2 regions of the Arthrobacter sp. B3I9 genome follow, and region 1 is predicted to be linked to the other one. Evidence: riboswitches for the same ligand, from Rfam matches in the RefSeq annotation. Region 1 holds a riboswitch; the other holds the start of a gene.
What was found. Region 1 has a riboswitch for glycine ahead of gcvP (aminomethyl-transferring glycine dehydrogenase). Riboswitches for the same ligand answer to the same signal wherever they lie in the genome.
Positions count from the first base shown of each region.

Region 2: linked by a shared signal. The riboswitch ahead of gcvP (aminomethyl-transferring glycine dehydrogenase) and the one ahead of gcvP (aminomethyl-transferring glycine dehydrogenase) in region 1 are both predicted to bind glycine.

Region 1 covers NZ_JAUSYO010000001.1:3,738,574-3,741,776, forward strand. The annotation lists gene gcvP (aminomethyl-transferring glycine dehydrogenase) at 1-1,916, opposite strand, end outside; glycine riboswitch at 2,070-2,168, opposite strand; gene QFZ65_RS17290 (TetR/AcrR family transcriptional regulator) at 2,400-2,939, opposite strand; gene QFZ65_RS17295 (MFS transporter) at 3,006-3,203, shown strand, end outside.
Region 2 covers NZ_JAUSYO010000001.1:816,882-820,084, forward strand. The annotation lists gene QFZ65_RS03820 (tartrate dehydrogenase) at 1-819, shown strand, start outside; glycine riboswitch at 997-1,094, shown strand; gene gcvP (aminomethyl-transferring glycine dehydrogenase) at 1,253-3,203, shown strand, end outside.

The DNA of each region.
Region 1 (3,203 bases):
GCATCCTGGTGGGCCTCGATCTTCGCCTGCAGGTCAGCGTGGTCGATGGTTCCGTCGGCGGCGGTGGCCACAACGACCACCTTCATTCCGGCGAGCACGGCAGAGGCGGCGTTGGTGCCATGGGCCGAGGCCGGAATCAGGCAGACGTTGCGCTGCTGGTCGCCGCGGGAGTGGTGGTAGCCGCGGATGGCGAGCAGCCCGGCGAGCTCGCCCTGGGATCCGGCGTTCGGCTGGATGGAAACCTGGTCGTACCCGGTGATCTCGGTCAGCTGGGCCTCGAGGTCCTCGATCAGTTCGCGCCAGCCGGCGGTCTGGGAGTCCGGCGCGAAGGGGTGGATGGAGGCGAACTCGGGCCACGAGATGGCTTCCATCTCAGCGGTGGCGTTCAGCTTCATGGTGCAGGAACCCAGCGGGATCATGGTGCGGTCCAGGGCCAGGTCGCGGTCCGAGAGCCGGCGGATGTAGCGCAGGAGCTGGGTCTCGGAGCGGTGCGTGTTGAAGACCGGGTGCTGCAGGTACGCGGAGGTCCGCTGCACGGTGGAGTCCAGCCCGAAGGCTGAACCGTCGGTGACGACAGCCGCACCGAAAGCGGCAACGACGTCGGCGACGATGGCCGCCGTCGTGGCTTCATCGGCGGAAATGCCCACAGTGTCCGCGTCGATGCCCCGCAGGTTGATGCCCCTGGCCTCGGCAGCGGCGAGAACCTCTTCGGCCTTGCCGGGAACGGAGACGGTGACGGTGTCGAAGAAGCTGGTGTGCAGCACGTCCAGGCCGGCGGCCTTGAGCGAGGCGGCAATTGTCTTGGCGTGGCCGTGGGTGGTTTCCGCGATCGCCTTCAGCCCGTCGGGGCCGTGGTAGACGGCGTAGAACGAGGAGACGATGGCCAGGAGCGCCTGGGCGGTGCAGATGTTGGAGGTGGCCTTCTCGCGGCGGATGTGCTGCTCGCGGGTCTGGAGCGCGAGGCGGTAGGCGGGGACGCCGGCGTTGTCCTTGGAGACTCCGACGAGTCGTCCGGGCATGGACCGTTCGAGGCCTTTCTGGACGGCCATGTAGGCGGCGTGCGGGCCGCCGAAGAACAGCGGCACGCCAAAGCGCTGTGCGGAGCCGACGGCGATGTCTGCCCCCTGCTCACCCGGAGGGGTGATCAGGGTCAGGGACAGCAGGTCCGCGGCGACGGTGACGAGGGCGCCGCGCTCCTTGGCGTCCGCGATCACGGCGGTGTGGTCGAAGACGCGGCCGGAGACGCCGGGCTGCTGCAGCACCACGCCGTTGATGACACCTTCTGGCAGTCCCTTGGACAGATCCGCGACCTCCACCTCGAAGCCGAGCGCCTCGGCCCGGCCCCGGACGATCGCGATGGTCTGCGGCAGGCAGTCGGCATCCAGGACAGTCTTGCCGTCGCGCGCCTCTTTGTTCTTATTGGCCCTGCGCATCATCAGCACGGCCTCGGCCACCGCGGTGGCTTCGTCGAGCAGGGACGCGTTGGCGATCGGCAGGCCCACGAGATCCTGGACCATGGTCTGGAAGTTCAGCAGCGCCTCGAGCCGGCCCTGCGAGATTTCCGGCTGGTAGGGCGTGTACGCCGTGTACCAGGCGGGGGCCTCGAGGATGTTGCGCCGGATCACGGCGGGGGTGAGGGTGTCGTAGTAGCCCTGGCCGATCATCTGGACGGCGGTCTTGTTCTTGGCGGCCAGCTTGCGCAGCTCGGCGAGAACCTCGACTTCACTCAGGGCCGCGGCGAGCTGCAGCGGGAAGTCCTGCCGGATGTCCTTCGGAACAGCGGTGTCCACAAGGGCATCAACGGTGTCGTAGCCGACAGCCTTCAGCATGGTGTCGATGTCGGAGGCCCGGCGCGCGCCGATATGCCGGTCAACGAAGGATGAGGAGGCTGGGGTAACAGTCACAAGGAACTCCATAATTCAGGCGGCGCAGGGTACGCCGCAGTGATTCGGGTTCCTCCCCGCTCTGTATTGGACCTGAGAGTTTCCGCGCGACCACGCTTCATGGTTCCGCTTGCACCGTCGGTGAGCACAGCGTGTCAGGGACAGCCTGCTGCTTTCCAGAGTTGCCTTGCCGCGGCGGTACATGGGCCTGAGAGATTCCTGGGGAGGATTTGCTCCTACGGCGCCTGCTTGTACCTACTTGCAGGACTCTCCCGCCGCAGATCAAATGGCATATTCAGTTGCTCATGACCATAGTCACAGCTTCCATTGTCCTATGCCCGGCACCGCTCCGCAAACCAACTGTCGGCCGCGCAACCGCGTCCCTGCGAGGCTCAGGCACCGGTGCCGTGCGGTCGCGAATTCACCGAAGCGCTGCGGTTCCGCCCGGAAAGGTCAGCCCGAAGTTCCGGCGAGCTCGCCCGGTTTCGGCGGCCCCGGCGACGGCGGAAGCAGCCGTCAGCCGCGCAGCCGCTCGACGGCGGCGAGCAGGCTTTCGACGTCGTCCTCCACTTCCGGGAGCGGGCCGCCGGGGCCGCGGGCCAGCATGGCGCTGAAATACAGGCCGTCCCCCATATAGAGAACGGCTTTCGCCATGCCCGGCCCCACGTCGGCCGCCAGGAGCTCCAGCCAGTTGGCCTGGGCGGCGGCGATCCGCTGCAGGGTTTCCTGATGGGCCACCTCGGCCAGCCGGGTCGCGGCCACGAAGACGCGGTCCAGCCCAGTATCGGCCCAAACCGAGGACTTGATGAAGTACGCGGCGGCTCCTTCGGGGGCTCCGGCCATGGCTGCGAGGTCCGCCGCGAGGAGCCGGTCCAGCCGTTCCAGCAGGACAGAGACCATGGCCTCCTTGGTCGGAAAGTGGTACAGCAGCCCGCCCTTGGAAACACCGGCCCGCCGGGCCACGGCATCGAGCGTGGCTGCGCGTTCGCCCTCTTCGATGAGCAGCGACTCAAAGGCGTCGAGGACTGCCTCGCGGGCAACGGGTTGTCTGGCCATGCGTTCCATCATGCCTCGCCGGGAGGCGTTTCTTAACTGTACCGTCCAGACGGTACAGTTAAGAGCATGAGCAACACGTTCCTGACTGCCGGCAGCCCGACCAGTGCGGCCCTTCGCCCGCGGGCGCCGTGGCGGGACTGGCTGGCGCTGTCCCTGCTGATGTTCCCGGTCCTCCTGGTTGCCGTGGACAACACGGCGCTCACGTTCGCGCTGCCCGCCATCGCACGCAGCCTCGATGCCTCCGGCGTGCAGCTCCTCTGGATT
Region 2 (3,203 bases), 2.9 Mb from region 1:
AGCCTCCTGCAGTTCCGGCGCCACTTCGACCAATACGTCAACCTGCGGCCCGTGAAGCTGCTGGCCGGCGTGAAGAGCCCGCTGGCGGACCGGGTTCCCGGGGATATCGACTTCTACGTCGTCCGGGAAAACACCGAAGGTGAATACTCCAGCGTCGGCGGCCGGATGTTTGAAGGGACCGACCGGGAAACGGTCATCCAGGAAACGGTCATGACCAGGACCGGCGTCGACCGCATCCTGAAGTACGCCTTCAACCTTGCCGACAGCCGCCCCAAGAAGCACCTGACGTCAGCCACCAAGAGCAACGGCATCGCCATCACCATGCCGTACTGGGACGAGCGGGTCGAGGCCATGGCGCAGAACTTCAGTGATGTCAGGACCGACAGCTACCACATCGACATCCTCACGGCGAACTTCGTGCTGCACCCGGAGAGGTTTGACGTCGTCGTGGCCAGCAACCTCTTCGGAGACATCCTGTCCGATCTGGGACCTGCGTGCACGGGAACCATCGGCATCGCGCCCAGCGGCAACATCAACCCCGAGCGTCGTTTCCCGAGCCTCTTCGAACCGGTCCACGGCTCAGCGCCGGATATCGCCGGAAAGGGCATCGCCAACCCCGTCGGCCAGATCTGGAGCGCAGCGATGATGCTGCAGCACCTTGGCGAAGATGCCGCGGCTGCCGCCGTTGTGCAGGCCTTCGAGAACGTCCTGGCAAGGGGAGGCGAAGCCCTCACCCCTGACCTGGGCGGCAACGGCAGCACCGAACTGCTGGGAAAGACCATCGCGGACGAGATCCGCACTGTAGCCGCGAACGGCTGACATCCGCGCCTGTGAGGTACCGGGGCGGTCTTGGTGGACCGCCGCGGCCGGGCCGCCGCGGTCTGCCAGACCTCTTCACCGGCGCCTTCGGGAGGCGCCACGTGCGGGCCCGTTTTTGCATCCGGCCCGTCCAGCAGGTAGAGTGTGAGCCGTGTCACCCACCAGTGGCACGGCTTATGATCTGCGGCGGGAGAGTCTTGCCGGTACGTTCAGCAGGCGCCGTAGGAGCAAATCCTCCCCAGGAATCTCTCAGGCCCACGTACCGCCGCGGCAAGGCAACTCTGGAAAGCAGTCCGGGAAACCGGGCTCACCGACGGTGCAAGCGGCGCGCTGCTGACAGCAGGCAAAGCAAAACTCTCAGGTCCAATACAGAGCGGGGAGGAACCCGAATCAACGTGGCGCACTGCGCCACCTGAATTATGGAGTTCCTCATATGACGGTTCAATCGTCCCCATCCACCTTCGCAGACCGCCACATCGGCGCCCGCCGCCAGTCCGACATTGACACCATGCTCAAGGCCGTCGGTTACGACAGCGTCGACGGCCTCGTTGACAGCGCGGTCCCCGAGTCCATCCGCCAGGAAAAGCCCCTCAGCCTTGACAGCGCCCTCAGCGAAGTCGAAGTGCTGGCCGAGCTGCGCAAGCTTGCCGCGAAGAACAAGACCGCTGTCCAGATGATCGGCCAGGGCTACTACGACACCGTCACGCCGCCGGTGATCCGACGCAACATCCTTGAAGCCCCGGCCTGGTACACGGCGTACACCCCCTACCAGCCGGAAATCTCCCAGGGCCGGCTCGAGGCGCTGCTGAACTTCCAGACCATGGTCCAGGACCTCACCGCACTGCCGGTCGCCAACGCGTCCCTGCTCGATGAAGCCACCGCAGTGGCCGAGGCAGTGCTGTTGATGCGCCGGGCGAACAAGAACAAGTCCGCCAAGGACGGCAAGACCGTCCTCGACGCCGACCTCCTCCCGCAGACCATCGCCATCGTGCTGGGCCGCGCTGAAGCCCTCGGCTTCGAGGTGGAGGTTGCGGACCTGTCCAAGGGATTGCCCGACGGCGACATCAACGGCGTGGTGCTCCAGCAGCCCGGCGTGTCCGGCCGTGTGTGGGACCAGTCCGGCGTCATCGCCGCGGCCAAGGACCGCGGCGCACTGGTCACCGTGGCCGCGGACCTGCTGGCCCTCACCCTGATCACTCCTCCGGGCGAACAGGGGGCGGACATCGCCGTCGGTTCCACCCAGCGCCTGGGTGTGCCGCTGTTCTTCGGCGGTCCGCACGCTGCCTACATGGCGGTCCGGAACGGCATGGAACGCACGCTCCCGGGCCGCATCGTCGGCGTCTCCAAGGACAACGCCGGCGTCCCCGCCTACCGCCTGGCGCTCCAGACCCGCGAGCAGCACATCCGCCGCGAGAAGGCCACGTCCAACATCTGCACCGCGCAGGCACTGCTGGCGATCGTCTCCTCGTTCTACGCCGTCTACCACGGCCCGGACGGGCTGAAGGCCATCGCCGAGACCGTCCACAACAACGCCCGTGCCCTGGCCGCCACGCTGAAGGTCGCGGGCCGGGAACTGGTCTGCGACTCGTTCTTCGACACCGTTACGGTCCGCGTGCCCGGCAAGGCCGACAAGGTCATCGCCGCCGCCGAGGCCCGCGGCATCAACCTGCGCCTCATCGATGCGGACACAGTTGGCGTGTCAGTCGATGAGACCACGACGCCGGAGATCCTCTCCGCGGTGGTCGTCGCCTTTGGCGCCGGTCCGGTCGTGGAGGCTGCAGGGTTCGAGTTGCCTGAGTCGGTGCTGCGCACCTCCACGTACCTGCAGCACCCGGTCTTCAACACGCACCGCTCCGAGACCCAGCTGCTGCGCTACATCCGGAAGCTCTCGGACCGCGACCTGGCCTTGGACCGCACCATGATCCCGCTGGGCTCCTGCACCATGAAGCTGAACGCCACCGCCGAGATGGAAGCCATCTCGTGGCCCGAGTTCGCCTCCATCCACCCCTTCGCGCCGGACTCCCAGACCGCCGGCTGGCGTGAACTCATTGCCGGACTCGAAGCCGACCTCGCCGAGATCACCGGGTACGACCAGGTTTCCATCCAGCCGAACGCCGGATCCCAGGGCGAGCTCGCCGGGCTGCTCGCCATCCGCGGCTACCACCACTCCCGCGGCGACCAGCAGCGCAACATCTGCCTGATCCCGGCCTCGGCCCACGGCACCAACGCCGCCTCCGCCGTGCTCGCCGGAATGAAGGTGGTTGTTGTGGCGACCGCCGCCGACGGAACCATCGACCACGCCGACCTGCAGGCCAAGATCGAGGCCCACAAGGACGTCCTCTCGGCGATCATGATCACCTACCCGTCCACGCACGGCGTGTACG